2 linked regions of the Niveibacterium microcysteis genome follow. The protein of the gene in region 1 interacts with the protein of each later gene in a pairwise test. Links are inferred from orthologs where the notes say so. Each region holds a gene or a part of one and is shown on either strand. Other genes may lie near its edges.

The links.
Region 2: the proteins of nth (region 1) and aceE interact in binary tests that used the Escherichia coli proteins (3 or more experiments, as listed by UniProt). The link is inferred for Niveibacterium microcysteis from one-to-one orthologs.

What each region holds. Positions count from the first base shown.
Region 1 is NZ_CP071060.1:2,741,328-2,749,417, forward strand. What follows is about bases 2,973-5,778. They hold nth (endonuclease III), read left to right. Parts: upstream 2,973-3,962; coding sequence 3,963-4,595; downstream 4,596-5,778. Other genes in these bases: JY500_RS12445 (RnfABCDGE type electron transport complex subunit G), read left to right, coding at 2,973-3,256; rsxE (electron transport complex subunit RsxE), read left to right, coding at 3,267-3,947; JY500_RS12460 (DUF1841 family protein), read left to right, coding at 4,641-5,072; JY500_RS12465 (c-type cytochrome), read right to left, coding at 5,151-5,468; JY500_RS12470 (c-type cytochrome), read right to left, coding at 5,480-5,778. In the rest of the region: electron transport complex subunit RsxC, read left to right, coding at 1-1,591; JY500_RS12440 (RnfABCDGE type electron transport complex subunit D), read left to right, coding at 1,607-2,611; more of JY500_RS12445, read left to right, coding at 2,621-2,972; more of JY500_RS12470, read right to left, coding at 5,779-5,800; JY500_RS12475 (AAA family ATPase), read left to right, coding at 5,980-6,831; JY500_RS12480 (vWA domain-containing protein), read left to right, coding at 6,853-8,031; JY500_RS12485 (SemiSWEET transporter), read left to right, coding at 8,040-8,090. UniProt on the Escherichia coli protein: DNA repair enzyme that has both DNA N-glycosylase activity and AP-lyase activity. The DNA N-glycosylase activity releases various damaged pyrimidines from DNA by cleaving the N-glycosidic bond, leaving an AP (apurinic/apyrimidinic) site.
Region 2 is NZ_CP071060.1:775,451-783,978, forward strand. What follows is about bases 1,626-4,869. They hold aceE (pyruvate dehydrogenase (acetyl-transferring), homodimeric type), read left to right. Parts: upstream 1,626-1,990; coding sequence 1,991-4,669; downstream 4,670-4,869. Other genes in these bases: aceF (dihydrolipoyllysine-residue acetyltransferase), read left to right, coding at 4,760-4,869. Outside these bases: JY500_RS03640 (PAS domain S-box protein), read right to left, coding at 1-323; JY500_RS03645 (ABC transporter substrate-binding protein), read left to right, coding at 445-1,617; more of aceF, read left to right, coding at 4,870-6,451; lpdA (dihydrolipoyl dehydrogenase), read left to right, coding at 6,468-8,273. UniProt on the Escherichia coli protein: Component of the pyruvate dehydrogenase (PDH) complex, that catalyzes the overall conversion of pyruvate to acetyl-CoA and CO(2).

The sequences.
Region 1 (8,090 bases):
TCCTCTGCATCAGCACGTAGGCGGCACACCGCATCCGCTGGTCGCACCGGGCGACGTCGTATTGAAAGGCCAGCGCATCGGTGCTGCAGACGGTAACGTTTCCAGCGCGGTGCACGCCCCCACATCCGGGCGCGTCGTGGCTGTCGAACCGCGCGTCATGGCGCACACCTCCGGGCTCACCACGCTGAGCGTGGTCATCGAGCCGGATGGAGAGGATCGCTGGATTGATTGCGAACCGATATCGCTGCGCGCAATGGGCGCCGACGAGGTCCGCGACGAATTGCGCGACGCGGGTGTCGTCGGCCTGGGTGGCGCGGTATTCCCCAGCCATCTGAAGCTGAAACCCGCCAAGGGCGGTACCGACACGCTGGTTATCAATGGCGCCGAGTGCGAGCCCTTCATCACCTGCGACGATCTGCTGATGCGCGAACGCGCCGACCAGATCGTCCGTGGTGCCGAGATCATGCAGCAACTGCTGCAGGCCCGTCGCGTATTGATCGGCATCGAGGACAACAAGCCGGAAGCCGTTGCCGCCATGCAGCAGGCCGTCAGTGCGCGCGGCGCAGGCACGATGGAAGTCGTTGCCATTCCGACCCGCTACCCGGCTGGCGGCGCCAAGCAACTGATCCGCGTGCTCACCGGTATCGAAGTACCCCACGGCCGCCGCTCGACCGACTACGGCGTGCAGTGTTTCAACACCGGCACCGCGTATGCGATTGCGGATGTCGTCGATCGCGGTCGTCCGCTGGTTTCGCGCATTGTGACCGTCGCTGGCAACGTCGAACGCCCCGGCAACTACGAAGTGCTGTTCGGCACGCCGATGGACCATGTCGCCGCACTGGCCGGCGTCAAGCCCGGTACCGACCGTTTCATCATGGGCGGCCCGATGATGGGCTTCCGCATGCCGGCTTACGATGTGCCAGTCGTCAAGGCGACCAACTGCATCCTGGTCGGCAGCCCCGAGTTGTTCCCGGCCCCGGCGCCCGAAATGGCCTGCATCCGATGCGGCGAGTGCGCGCGCGCCTGCCCGGCTGATCTGCAGCCGTTCGAGCTGTACTGGCATTCGCGCGCGAAGAACTTCGGCAAGGCGCAGGAATACCACTTGTTCGACTGCATCGAGTGCGGCTGCTGCGCCTACGTCTGCCCGTCGCACATCCCGCTGGTCGATTATTACCGGTTCTCCAAGAGTGAGATCTGGGCGCGCGAACGGCAGAAGGATGCGGCCGATGTGGCGCGCGACCGCTTCGAGTTCCGCAACGAACGAATCGAGCGCGAAAAACGCGAGAAGGCCGAAAAGCTCGCAGCCAAAACGGCGGCCGGTCGCGCCGCTGTGAGCACTCCAGCGACCGACACGGCAGCGGCTGCCACGCCGGTCACCGGTTCGGACAGCGCCGAAGACTCCAAGAAAGCGCTGATCGCCGCCGCGATGGCGCGCGCCAAAGCACAGCGCGAGGCCATCGCTCCGCAAAACACCGAAGCGCTGACCCCCGATCAACAGGCGCAGGTCACCGAAGCGGATGCGCGCCGCGCCGCCCTTGCGCCTGCGGACGGCGACGCTGCAGCGCAGCCCACCGAACAAAGCGCCCGCTGAAGGCTGACGACCACGATGTCTCTCAATTCACCCTACCTGCGCAAGCCCACCAGCGTTACCCGCGTGATGGCCGAAGTGCTGCTTGCGCTGATCCCAGCGGTCGCGGTCTATGCCTGGTTTTTCGGCGTGGGGATCCTGGTTCAGATCGCGCTCGCCACCGTGGCGGCAATTGCGTTTGAGGCGGGTTTCCTCAAGCTGCGCGGGCGCCCGATCGGTCGCTCCCTGGCAGACCTTTCGGCCGTCGTCACCGCGTGGTTGATCGCGTTGGCCTTCCCTTCCATCGGCCCCTGGTGGCTGGTCGTCGCCGGCACGGCATTCGCCATTGTGGTTGCCAAACACCTCTACGGCGGCCTGGGGCAGAACCCGTTCAACCCGGCGATGGTTGCGTATGCGGTGATGATCGTTGCCTTCCCCGCGCTGATGTCACAGTGGCCCGGCGCCGGCCGCTTGGACGCATCCGCGCAGCTGGACCTGATCTTTGGCGGCGCGCGGGCTGTCGACGCCATCACCGCCGCCACCCCGCTCGATGCACTGCGCACAGGCCTGCGCGCCGAAGGCAGCAGCGTGAATGCACTGCTGCAAGGCGAGGGATTTGGCCTTTTCGCTGGCCACGGTTGGGAGTGGATCGCCTTCGCCTTCCTGATCGGCGGGCTCTACCTGCTCGCACGTCGGATCATCACCTGGCACATCCCGGTCGCGTACCTCGGCAGCCTCGCGGCGCTGGCGACCATCGCGTCGATTGCTGCGCCACAGAGCTATCCCGGCCCTGTCTTCTCGCTGTTCTCGGGTGCCGCGATGCTTGGCGCCTTCTTTATCCTGACCGATCCGGTTTCAGGCGCCACCACGCCGCGTGGCAAGCTGATTTACGCCGCGGGTGCAGCTCTGATCACATGGATCATCCGGCACTTTGGAGCGTTCCCCGACGGTGTTGCGTTCGCGACCTTACTGATGAACCTGTGTGTGCCGCTGATCGACATGAAGACCCAGCCACCCGTGTTCGGCCACAAAACCAAGAACTGATCCGACGCCATGAACGAACCGACGGCCGGCGGCCTATCCCTTCGCACCGCTCTGGCGATGCTGGTGTTTACCTTGGTCTTCACCGCCTTCATGGCAGGCGGCTACCTGCTTACGCGCGACCCGATCGCGCGCAGCGCGAAAGCTGAAAAGCTGTTACTGATCGACCAGATCCTGCCACGCAGCGGGTATGACAATGCGCTGCTCGACGACGTGATCAGCCTGCCGCCTACGCCGGAGCTCGGCCTCGATCAAGGCGGCCAGGTATGGCGTGCACGACGCGCAGGCCAACCGGCCGCCCTGGTGATGGAAGCGGTGGCGCCAGATGGCTACGCTGGGCGCGTCGAACTGATCGTGGCGGTCGCCGCCGACGGCCAGGTGCTCGGCGCCCGCGTCACGCAGCACCGCGAAACACCAGGCTTGGGCGACTACATCGATCCGCGCAAGGACAAGAACAAGGCGCATCCGTGGATCAGCCAGTTCGAGCGTCCTGCACGCGATTTGCCACCCGCGGCATGGACGGTGAAGAAGGACGGCGGCGCCTTCGATTACAACACCGGCGCAACAATCAGCGCACGTGCGGTTACCCGCGCGGTCGGCCGCGTCGCAGCCTACGCGGCAGCGCACCGCGACGCACTGTTCCAGTGAGGCAAACCCAATGAACCTGCAGCATCTGCGCGAAATCGCCCACGCCGGTATCTGGAAGAGCAACACCGGCCTCGTTCAACTGCTCGGCCTGTGCCCGATCCTCGCCGTATCCACCAATCTGATCAACGGCATCAGCCTCGGGCTGGCTACCGCGGTTGTGATGGCCATCTCCGGCGCCGTCGTCGCGGCGCTACGCAATCTGATCCCCTACGAGATCCGCATCCCGGTGTTCATCCTGATCATCGCGGCGCTGGTCACGGTGCTCGACCTTGCTTTCAACGCCTATCTGCACAGTCTCTATCTGGTGCTCGGCATCTTCGTACCGCTGATCGTCACCAACTGCATCGTTCTTGCGCGCGTAGAGGCGTTTGCTGCCAAGAACGGGCCGTTGTCCTCTGCGGTTGATGGCTTTGCGATGGGCGCGGGCCTTGTTTGGTTGCTCGCACTGCTGGGAGGCATGCGTGAACTGATCGGCACGGGCCATCTGTTCAACGGCATCGACATGATCATCCCGTCGGCCCAACCTCTGCGCGTACTGCCCGAGGCTTATCCCGGATTCCTCGTTGCGATCCTGCCACCGGGCGCCTTCATCTCGCTCGCCTGTCTGATCGCAGGCAAGAGCTGGCTGGACGCGCGCGCGGCCAAGCGCGCTGCCCAAGCCCGCCCAGCTGCAGAGCCCGCCTCCGCCTGAGCAATGCCCAAGTTGATGCCGCGCGCCGCGGTCGCCGAGGCGTTTCAGCGCTGGCAAACGGCCAACCCGACGCCGACAACCGAACTCGAATACGGCAACGGCTTCCAGTTACTTGTGGCCGTCGTCCTCTCGGCGCAATCCACCGACAAGGGCGTCAACCTCGCCACGCGCCGCCTGTTCCCGGTTGCGCCCGATGCGGCCGCCATGGCAACGCTTGGCGAAGCGGGCATCGCGGAGCACATCAAGACGATCGGCCTCTACCGCAACAAGGCGAAGAACGTCGCGATGCTCTCGCGCATCCTGCTCGAGCGACATGCCGGCGAAGTGCCGGCTGACCGGGGTGCGCTTGAGGCGCTACCCGGCGTCGGCCGGAAAACCGCCAACGTGGTGCTCAACACCCTGTTCCGCCAGCCAACCATGGCGGTGGATACGCACATTTTCCGTGTCGCAAACCGGATGGGCCTGGCCCCCGGCAAAGATGTGCTGGAGGTCGAGAAAGCCCTGCTCCGGCGGGTACCCAAGGACTTTCTACTGGATGCGCATCACTGGCTGATTCTCCATGGCCGCTATGTGTGCACCGCGCGCAAACCCTTGTGCGGCCAGTGCATCGTTCGTGATCTATGTGAGTATCGGGACAAGACCGACTGAATCAGTCCTTACCGCGTCGCCCCCACTTTTCAGAGAGCCAACACCGTGTTCAATCCATCACGAGACCAAGCGCGCCGTTTCTTCATCGACGCCTGGCAGAAGCATCGCCAGCGCACCGGGCTCGCGCCACTGGAACAGGTCGCCGCCGAACTGATCGAACAGCACCCGGAATACCACGCGCTGCTTGACGACCCAGAGAGCGCGGAAAAGGACTTCTCGCCCGAAGACGGGCAGATCAACCCGTTTCTGCACCTGTCGCTTCACCTGGCGATTCACGAGCAACTGTCGATCGATCAACCGCCAGGGCTGCGTGCCGCCTACGACGCCTGCCTCGCGGTGCGGGGCGACCGCCATGCAGCGTTGCACGACGTGCTCGAATGCCTCGGCGAAACGATCTGGCAAGCGCAGCGCAGTGGCACAGCGCCCGACGCCGTTGCTTACGTCGAGGCCGTCTGGCGACGCTCCCGTCTGGCCTAGCCTTCAAGGCGGACTCACTGAAAGAAAAGCCCGGCGGCGGCAGCCCGCCGGGCTTCTTGTCGTGGAGCGGAGCCCCGGTCAGCGCTTCACGATCACAAGCCCCTTCTGGGCCGAGAAATAGGCTGCCAGATCGGCGACATCCTCTTTCGAGAGCGGCGCCGCCATGCCCATCATGATCGGGTTCTTGCGTTTGCCGGCCTTGTAGTCGGTCAGCGCGCGCACGATGTAGTCCTCATGCTGCCCAGCCAGCTTCGGAAAATCCGGCGAGGCGGAGTTTCCGTCGGCACCGTGGCAAGCCGCACAGACGGTGGACTTCTCCTTGCCCTTCACTGCGTCACCCGCTTGGGCGAGCGGCATTGTCAGAAGCGCAAGAAGCGCCAGCGGCAGAATCTTCATGTCGGCCCTCCTCATTTCTGTGCTCCGAAATGGGCTGCAATGTCGGCCATGTCCTGCTCCGACAAGGGCGCGACCTGCCCTGTCATCGTCGGATGGCTACGCTCGCCGTTCTTGTACTCCTGCAGTGCACGTAGGATGTATTCCGGATGCTGCCCACCCAGCTTGGGGACGTGATAGACGCTCGGAAAAGTGGTTTTGTAGTCCGGAATACCGTGGCAACCAAGGCACATCGCAACCTTCTTGCGACCGGCTTCGGGATTGCCCTGTACCGCGAGGGCTGCGCCGCTGGCGAACAGCAACGCAATGACCAACAGCCCCTTCATTCTTTTCATGAGTCCCCTCTGATGGTGTGGATTGGGAGGCGTTGAAGCGAACTGATTCTATGTCGCGGTGTTTTCGGGCGTCAAAGCACCTTTTGGAGACCCTGCCTTGAGCAGGGTCAATGCGCATGTTTGTTGCGCAGGCAGACGTTGCGCCGCATGATGCCGACTCTGTCTTACGCCTTAGCCAAATCATGAGCCTTCGATTCCAGGGATCCGATCAGTACGTCGCCACTGCAGACCTGATGCTGGCAGTCAACGCCGCGATTCAGCTTCAGCGCCCGCTGCTGATCAAAGGTGAGCCGGGCACCGGCAAGACGATGCTCGCTGAAGAAGTCGCCGGCGCGCTGGGCCTGCCGCTGTATCAATGGCACATCAAATCCACCACCAAGGCCCAGCAGGGTTTGTACGAGTACGACGCGGTATCACGCCTGCGCGACTCGCAACTCGGCGACGACCGCGTCAAGGACATTGGCAACTACATCGTCCAGGGCGTGCTGTGGAAAGCCTTTACGCATGACGCGCCGTCGGTGGTGCTGATCGACGAGATCGACAAGGCCGACATCGAATTCCCGAACGATCTGCTGCGCGAACTCGACCGCATGGAGTTCCATGTTTACGAGACCCAGCAGACGATACGCGCGCGCCACCGGCCCATCCTGTTCATCACCTCCAATAACGAAAAGGAACTGCCGGACGCGTTCTTGCGCCGCTGCTTCTTCCACTACATCAAGTTTCCGGACAAGGAAACGATGGAAAAGATCATCGGTGTGCACTTCCCCGATATCCACGAAAAGCTGCTGCGCGCCGCCCTCGAAGTATTCTTCGAGTTGCGCGAGGTACCGGGGCTTAAGAAGAAACCGACCACGTCCGAGTTGCTCGACTGGCTGCGCCTCCTGGCCTCCGAGGAGATCCCGGCCGAGAGCCTGCGTGCTGCGGGCAACAAGCCGGTGGTGCCACCGCTCGCTGGTGCACTACTGAAGAACGAGCAGGACATCGCGCTGTTCGAGCGCCTCGTCGCGATGGCCAAGCACAACCGCTGAACGGCACAGCACGCATCAGCCATGCTGACCGATTTCTTCCTTCACTTGAAGGCGAGCCAGATCCCGGTCTCCACCAAGGAGTTCCTGACGCTGCTCGAAGCACTGCAGGCGGGCGTGATCGGGCCGAGCATCAATGACTTCTACATCCTCGCCCGCGCGACGCTGGTCAAGGACGAGAGTCACTACGACAAGTTCGACCGCGCGTTCGGCAGCTTCTTTAAAGGCATTACGGAACTCCCGGGCCTCGAAGCCGACATCCCCGAAGACTGGCTGCGGCGAGCGGTGCAACGCATGCTCACCCCTGAGGAGAAGGCGCGCCTCGAGAAGCTTGGCTGGGACAAGCTGATGGAGGAATTCAAGCAGCGCCTGCAGGAGCAGAAAGAGCACCACGCCGGTGGCAACAAGTGGATAGGCACCGGCGGCAGCTCGCCCTTCGGGGCGCACGGCTATCACCCTGAAGGGATTCGCGTTGGCCCGGAATCCGCTGGCAACCGCACGGCAGTCAAGGTGTGGGATCAGCGGCAGTACCGGAACCTCGACGATTCGGTTGAACTCGGCACGCGCAACATCAAGGTGGCGCTACGCCGCCTGCGCCGCTTTGCGCGCGAGGGCGCACAAGACGAACTGGATCTCGACGGCACGATCGCCGCCACGGCGCGCAACGCCGGCTGGCTTGATCTGAAAATGCGGCCCGAGCGCCACAACGCGGTCAAGGTGCTGATGTTCTTCGACGTCGGCGGCTCCATGGACGACCACATCAAGGTCTGCGAAGAACTCTTCTCGGCGGTACGCGGCGAGTTCAAGCACCTTGAGTACTTCTACTTCCACAACTGCGTCTACGAATCGGTATGGCGAGACAACCAGCGCCGTTTCGCGACCAAGCGCCCATTGCAGGATGTTCTGCACACCTACGGGCCGGACTACAAACTGATCTTCGTTGGCGACGCGACGATGAGCCCTTACGAGATCATGGTGCCCGGTGGCTCCGTCGAACATTTCAACGAAGAGCCTGGCGCAGAATGGCTGCGGCGCCTGCTCGACGCTTATCCGAGCGCCTGCTGGATCAACCCACAACCCGAGCAAACCTGGCCCTATCGCCAGTCGATCACGCTGATCCGGCAGATCATGGGCGAGCGCATGTTCCCATTGACCATCGAGGGCCTTGAGCGCGCCATGCGCCAGCTCTCACGCAAAACTTGATTCGCACAATGAACCCTATATTCGTCGACCTGCTCGGGTATCTCGCCGCGACGCTCACC
Region 2 (8,528 bases), 2.0 Mb from region 1 along the record:
ACGTTCAGCAGCTCCGGGTTGTTCGCCAGGTACTGGTTGGTGCGCAGCTGGAAGGTGTCGGCATCCACCGTGCCGGAGGCAATGTCGCGCGTCAGCTCGTTGAGGAAGTCCTCGTTGGCGACGAAATGCGTGCGCATCGTGCGCTCGGCCCACTGCACGTCGCGTCCCAGTGCGTTGCGCTCGACGAGCTCTTCCTGTGTCTGCAGCATCCAGACGATGGTGAGCATGGCGAGTGCGAACACCACCACGGCCACGTAGGGGGCGGTGGTGAAGAGTTCGAGGCGACTTGCGCCTTCCTTGCCGGAACGGGGCAGAATGTTCATCTTGGAATCTGGGCGCCGGGGGGCATTGTCCGGGTTCGCCTGCCGTCGGCGATAGGGGTTTCCCCCGCACGGCGCTGCAGAGACAGAAGAATAGCGGAGGAGAGCGCTCTTGATCGCATCCGTGCTGCGTGTTTTCGCGTTATGCCTGCTTCTGTCGCCGTGCTGGGCGGCGGATTCCATCCGGATCGGTGTGTCCGGTCCATTCACAGGCGGATCGAGCCCGATGGGGCTGTCGATGCGCGATGGCATCCGCATCGCGGCGGCCGAGATCAATGCCGCCGGTGGCGTGCTGGGGCGGCCGGTGGAATTGGTCGAGCGCGATGACGAGGCGCGCAACGAACGTGGTGTTGCGGTCGCGCAGCAGCTGATCGGGCAGGACAAGGTGGTCGCGATGGTGGGCATCGTAAACACCGGGGTCGCCTTGGCGAGCCAGCGTTACTACCAGTCGGCCCGGATTCCGGTGATCACCGCGGTGGCGACCGGCTCGCTGATCACCCGCCAGTTTCTGCCGCCCGCGTATGCCGATAACTACATCTTCCGCCTCTCCTGCGCGGATGCCTTGCAGGCCGCGATGATCGTCGACGAGGCGGTTGAGCGGCGGCACTTCACGCGGGTGGCGATCCTGCACGACGCAACCAACTATGGGCAGCTTGGGCGAAATGACCTCGAGCGCGCGCTGGAAAAACGCGGCCTGCGTCCGGTGGCGGTCGAACGCTACAACCCGGGTGACGTGGATCTCTCGGCGCCCGTGTTGCGCGCCAAACGCGCCGGGGCCGAGGCGATCCTGACCTACGGTATCGGTCCGGAACTTGCCCGTATCGCGAACGCCACTGCCAAGCTGGGCTGGAAGGTACCCATGATCGGCAGCTGGACACTGTCGATGTCCACCTTCATCGACAGTGCCGGGCCCAACGCGGAAGGCGCGCGGATGCCGCAGACTTACCTGGTCGAAGACCCGCATCCGCGCGCGCAGGCTTTCCGCGAGGCCTGGCAGAAGGCGGCCGGTTCCGACCGGATGTTGTCGCCTTCAGCCGCGGCGCAGGGCTACGACGCGCTGCGTCTGCTGGTCGCGGCGATCCGCCAGGCCGGCACCACCGAAGGCCCGAAGATCCGCGAGGCGCTGGAGGATCTGCATGACCCGGTGGACGGCGTGCTGATGACCTATCAACGGCCGTTCTCGGTCAGCGATCACGAGGCCATCAAGACGAGTCGCATGGCTTATCTGGCTGAAGTGCGCCGCGGGCAGGTCGTGTTCGCCTACGACGACGATCGCAAACGGGCGGCCAGTCGTTGACGCTGCCGCCGTGAAGGCGGATGTCTCTTTCTTGGCCGCGATGGCCTTTCCTCTGAAGCGCTCGAATGGCATGCCAAGCAGCCTGTTCGATCGCGCGGCGCAGAAAATGTTGCATTGCATCAATGGTTTGCAAACGCCCGTTTGAATCTCGGGCGTTGCCTGTTTGAGCAATTTTCTATTGCACGATGCGGTAAGCTGTTTTATCTTCTGAAAAGTAACGCCGATTTCCCGCTGGCCGCTGCTTCAGCCACGGATTAAGCTAGAACTGCGCGCGCCCACGATGGACTGCCGCAGGACTGGATACGCAACCGCCGCCCACCGAGGCGGCGGGTTTTTTGATTGCCCGAATCAAACGAGGAAGGAGATCGCACCGATGGCCTCTTTGCCCAACGTGCTGCTGCAGTCCGACATCGACGCGCAGGAGACGAAGGAGTGGCTTGAAGCGCTCGCCGGCGTGCTGGCCCAGGAAGGACCTGAGCGCGCCCATTACCTGATCGAGCGCCTGATCGAAGCGGCGCGCGAAGATGGCGCCGACATTCCGTACAGCGCCAACACTGCATACATCAACACCATCCCGGCTGAACAACAGCCGAAATACCCGGGTGACACCACGATCGAAAGCCGCATCCAGGCTTTCCTGCGCTGGAACGCCATGGCGATGGTGGTGCGCGCGAACAAGGACACCAACGTCGGCGGTCACATCGCCTCGTACGCGTCGGCCGCGACGCTGTATGACGTGGGCTTCAACTGGTTCTGGAAGTCGCCTTCCAACCCGGACGGTGGCGACCTGATCTTCTTCCAAGGGCACTCGATCCCGGGCGTCTACGCTCGTGCGCACATGCTCGGCCGCCTGACCGACGAGCAGCTCGACAACTTCCGCCAGGAGACCTCGGGCAAGGGCGTGTCGTCCTACCCGCACCCCTGGCTGATGCCGGATTTCTGGCAGTTCCCGACCGTGTCGATGGGCCTCGGCCCGCTGCAGGCCATCTACCAGGCCCGCTTCATGAAATACCTCGACAACCGCGGCCTCGCCAAGACCGAAGGCCGCAAGGTCTGGGCCTTCCTCGGCGACGGCGAGATGGACGAGGTCGATTCGATGGGCGCGATCGGCGTGGCCGGCCGCGAACAGCTCGACAACCTGGTCTTCGTCGTGAACTGCAACCTGCAGCGTCTCGACGGCCCGGTGCGCGGCAACGCCAAGATCATCCAGGAACTGGAAGCCGAATTCCGCGGCGCCGGCTGGAACGTCATCAAGGTTATCTGGGGCACGCACTGGGATACGCTGCTGCAGCGTGACAAGGCGGGCATCCTGAAGAAGCGCATGATGGAGGCGGTGGACGGCGAATACCAGACCTTCAAGTCGAAGGACGGCGCCTACGTTCGCGAGCACTTCTTCAACACACCGGAACTCAAGGCGCTGGTCGCCGACTGGACCGACGACGACATCTGGCGCCTGAACCGCGGCGGCCACGATATCTTCAAGGTGTTTGCAGCATACAAGGCCGCCACCGAGCACAAGGGCCAGCCGACGCTGATCCTCGCCAAGACCATCAAGGGCTTTGGCATGGGCTCTTCGGGTGAAGCGCAGAACATCACCCACCAGCAAAAGAAGATGAATCACGAATCGCTGCTGCGTTTCCGTGACCGCTTCGAGATCCCGGTGCCGGACGACAAGGTCGACGAGATGCCGCTGGTGAAGTTCGAGGAAGGCTCGCCAGAGCTCACCTACATGCGCCAGCGCCGCATGGACCTCGGCGGTTATCTGCCGAGCCGTCGCGTCAAGGGCGATACGCTGCAAGTGCCGGCGCTGAGTGCGTTCGATGCGCAGCTGAAAGCGTCCGGCGAAGGCCGCGAGTTCTCGACCACGATGGCCTTTGTCCGCATCCTCAACACGATGCTCAAGGACAAGAACATCGGCCGCCACGTCGTGCCGATCGTGCCGGATGAGTCCCGCACCTTCGGGATGGAAGGCATGTTCCGTCAGTTCGGCATCTGGAACCAGTTCGGCCAGAAGTACGTGCCGCAGGATCACGACCAGCTGATGTTCTACAAGGAGAGCCGCGAAGGGCAGATCCTGCAGGAGGGCATCAACGAAGCCGGTGCAATGAGCTCGTGGATCGCCGCGGCGACCTCGTACTCGGTGCACAACGTGCCGATGATCCCGGTCTACATCTACTACTCGATGTTCGGCCACCAGCGCGTGATGGATCTGTGCTGGGCGGCAGGCGACTCGCGCGCCCGCGGCTTCCTGATCGGCGGCACCGCCGGCCGTACCACGCTGAACGGCGAAGGCCTGCAGCACGAAGATGGCCACTCGCAGATTCTCGCGAACCTGGTGCCCAACTGTGTCACCTACGACCCGACCTTCTCGTACGAGCTGGCGGTGATCGTTCAGGACGGCCTGCGCCGCATGTACGGTGAGCAGGAAGATGTGTACTACTACATCACCGTGATGAACGAGAACTACGAGCATCCGGCGATGCCCGAGGGCGCGGAAGCGAACATCCTCAAGGGGATGTACAAGTTCCGTGAAGGCGCGAAGGGCAAGGCAAAGCAGCCGCGCGTTCAGCTGCTCGGTTCCGGCACGATCTTCCGCGAAGTCATCGCTGCGGCGGACCTGCTGCGCGAAGACTGGGGTGTCGAGTCCGACATCTGGGGCTGCCCGAGCTTCAACGAGCTGGCGCGCGACGGTATCGACGTCACCCGCTGGAACTTGCTGCACCCGCTCGAAACGCCGCGTGTGTCGCATGTCGAGACCCTGCTGAAGGACACGACCGGCCCGGTGATCGCCGCGACCGACTACGTCAAGCTGTTCAGCGAGCAGATCCGCCCCTACGTGCCGCGTCGCTACGTCACGCTCGGCACCGATGGTTACGGCCGCTCCGATACCCGCGAAGCCCTGCGCAACCACTTCGAGGTGGATCGTCGCTGGGTCACGGTTGCTGCCCTCAAGGCTCTGGCCGACGAAGGCACGATCGATCGCGAAAAGGTGGCGCAGGCGATTGCCAAATACGGCATCGACATCAACAAGCCGAACCCCATCACCGTCTGATCGCAAACCCCGCGCAGTGGGCCGCCTGGATGCGGCCTGCTGCACCGGCGCGTTTGCGTCGCGGGGATTGCCTCCCACAGAGGAACGCACATGAGCCAACTCATCGAAGTGAAGGTTCCCGACATCGGCGACTTCAAGGACGTGCCGGTGATCGAGGTGGCTGTCAAACCGGGTGATTCGGTCGAGGCCGAAGCCACCCTGCTGACGCTGGAATCGGACAAGGCCACGATGGATGTGCCGAGCCCGGTTGCCGGCGTGGTCAAGGAAATCAAGGTTGTCGTCGGCGACAAGGTCGCCGAGGGCACGCTGGTCGTGATCCTGGAAGCAGGCGCCGCCGCTGCGCCGGCGCCCGCCCCGGCAGCCGCCGCTGCAGCCCCTGCACCCGCACCCGCGGCGGCCGCCCCTGTCGCGGCTGCTCCCGCGCCGGCCGCACCGGCTGCTGGCGGTGGTCTGGTCGAAGTTACGGTGCCGGATATTGGCGACTTTGCCGACGTGCCGGTGATCGAAGTGGCCGTGAAGGTGGGCGACACGGTCGCCGCCGACGCACCGGTCGTCACGCTCGAATCCGACAAGGCAACGATGGATGTGCCGACGCCGGTGGCTGGCGTCGTCAAGGATGTGAAGGTCAAGGTCGGTGATCGCGTGTCGCAAGGCGCGCTGATCCTGGTGATCGAGGCTGCGGGCGGCGCTGCCGTGCCGGCCGCTGCAGTGGCGCCGGCTCCGGCGCCTGCTGCGGCCCCCGCACCGGTGGCTGCTGCACCCGCTGCCGCTGCACCCGCTGCCGCGCCCGCCGTGGCTGCTCCGGTTGCGGCTGCGCCGGCGATCACCGCGCCGGCCGGCAAGGCTCACGCCAGCCCGTCGGTGCGCCGTTTCGCGCGCGACCTGGGCGTCGACATCGCCAAGGTGCCGGGCACCGGGCCCAAGGGCCGCGTGCTGCACGAAGACGTGCAGAACTTCATCAAGGGCGTGTTCAGCCAGATCTCGACCGGCGCGCTGGTGCCGGCCGGGTCGGCGGGCGCTGCAGGTGGCGGCGTCACCGGTGGTGGCGAGCTCAACCTGCTGCCGTGGCCGAAGGTCGACTTCAGCAAGTTCGGCCCGGTCGACGCCAAGCCGCTGTCGCGCATCAAGAAGATCTCTGGCGCCAACTTGCACCGCAACTGGGTCCAGATCCCGCACGTCACCAACCATGACGACGCGGACATCACCGATCTGGAAGCCTTCCGCGTGCAGATGAACAAGGAACTCGAGAAGAGTGGCGTCAAGCTGACCATGCTCGCGTTCATGATCAAGGCGGCGGTTGCGGCGCTGAAGAAGTTCCCGACCTTCAACGCCTCGCTCGACGGCGACAACCTGGTGCTCAAGCAGTACTACCACATCGGTTTCGCTGCCGACACGCCGAACGGCCTGGTTGTGCCGGTGATCCGCGATGCGGACAAGAAGGGCGTCTCCGCGATCGCACAGGAAATGGGCGAACTGGCGAAGCTCGCACGCGACGGCAAGCTCAAGCCCGACCAGATGCAGGGCGGCTGCTTCACGATCAGCTCGCTGGGCGGTATCGGTGGCGTGTACTTCACGCCGATCATCAACGCGCCAGAAGTCGCCATCATGGGCGTCTGCAAGTCGCAGATCCGCCCGGTGTGGGACGGCTCGGCCTTTGTGCCGCGCCTGATGCTGCCGCTGTCGCTGTCGTGGGATCACCGCGTCATCGACGGTGCCGAGGCTGCCCGTTTCAATGCTTACTTCGCCGGCGTGCTGCAGGACTTCCGCCGCGTGCTGCTCTGAGCCGGAGACCTCAAGGATGAGCCAGATTATCGAAGTGAAGGTGCCGGACATCGGCGACTTCAAGGATGTGCCGATCATCGAGATCGCGGTCAAGCCGGGTGACACCGTCAAGGCCGAAGACGCGCTGCTGACGCTCGAATCCGACAAGGCGACGATGGATGTGCCGAGCCCGGCTGCCGGCGTCGTCAAGGAGCTCAAGGTCAAGGTGGGCGACCGCGTAGGCGAAGGTGCCGTGGTGCTGACGCTGGAAGCGGCTGCTGCTGCCTCTGTTTCCCAAGCTGCCGCCGAAGCGCCGAAGCCCGCAGCGCCCGCAGCGCCCGCTGCCGCCCCGGCTCCTGCGGCAGCCCCGGCGGCCCCGCTGCCTGCCGGCAGCTACAGCGGCGCAGTCGATATCGAGTGCGAAATGCTGGTGCTGGGCGCAGGCCCCGGCGGCTACTCCGCCGCCTTCCGCTCGGCCGACCTCGGCATGAAGACGGTGATGGTCGAACGCTACCCGACGCTGGGCGGCGTGTGCCTGAACGTCGGCTGTATCCCGTCCAAGGCGTTGCTGCACGTGGCAAACGTGATCGAGGAGGCCTCGCACTTTGCCGACGTGGGCGTCGCCTTCGACAAGCCCACGGTGGATCTGAACCGCCTGCGTGCGCACAAGGAAAAGGTCATCGGCAAGCTGACCGGTGGCCTCGCCGGCATGGCCAAGGCGCGCAAGGTCGATATCGTTCGCGGCTACGGTCAGTTCCTCGACGCCTACCACCTGGAAGTGGCGCTGACCACCGGTTCGGGCTCCGAGCTGAGCGGCGAGAAGAAGGTCATCCGCTTCCAGAAGGCCATCATCGCGGCTGGTTCGCAGGCGGTGAAGCTGCCCTTCCTGCCGGACGATCCGCGTATTGTCGATTCCACCGGCGCGCTGGAACTGCGCCAGGTTCCGAAGCGCATGCTGGTGATCGGCGGCGGCATCATCGGCTTGGAAATGGCGACGGTGTATTCGGCGCTGGGCGCGCGCATCGACGTGGTCGAAGCGCTGGAAGGCCTGATGACCGGTGCCGACCGTGATGCGGTCAAGGTCTGGGAAAAGCAGAACCTGCACCGCTTCGACAAGGTCATGCTGAAGACCCGCACGGTGGGTGTGACGTGCCGGCCGGATGGCATCCTGGTGAAGTTCGAAGGCGAAAACGCTCCGGCCGACGAGCAGAAGTATGACCTGATCCTCTCCGCTGTGGGCCGCAGTCCCAACGGCAAGAAGATCGGCGCCGAGAAGGCCGGCGTGCATGTCACCGACCGCGGCTTCATCCCGGTCGACAAGCAGCAGCGCACCAATGTGCCGCACATCTTCGGTATCGGCGACATCGTCGGCCAGCCGATGCTGGCGCACAAGGGCGTGCATGAAGCACACGTCGCCGCGGAAGTGGCAGCCGGTCAGAAGTCCTTCTTCGACGCGACGATCATTCCGTCGGTGGCCTACACCGAGCCGGAAGTCGCCTGGGTTGGCGTGACCGAGATCGATGCCAAGGCGAGTGGCCGCAAGATTAACGTGGCGAAGTTCCCGTGGGCCGCTTCGGGTCGTGCCATCGCGAACGGCTGCGATTACGGCTTCACCAAGCTGATCTTCGACGAAGAGACGCATCGCGTGGTCGGCGGCAGCATCGTCGGCCCGAACGCGGGCGACATGATCGGCGAGATCGCGCTGGCGATCGAGATGGGTTGTGATGCGGTGGATATCGGCAAGACGATCCACCCGCACCCGACGCTGGGTGAGTCGATCGGCATGACGGCAGAGGTCTTCGAAGGCACCTGTACCGATCTGCCGCCGATGAAGAAGAAGTAAGAACGTCTCGGGGGAGACTGACTGCGCTTCCGACCCGGGCCCCCCTGGGGGGAGGCCCGATGCCTGGCCGCTTGGCTGACGCATCGGGAGCGCAGGGAGCTCCCGCCTGATCGGGCGGTGAGTTCAATTGGAACGCGGCGGCTCTACGGAGCCGCCGCTTTTCCATTCAAGGGCTTGCGGCGCTTGGTGCCGGCGATGCCATAAAAATATTGAATGGCGATTTCCTTGCTTTGGTGCGGAAGGTGGATTAGGGTT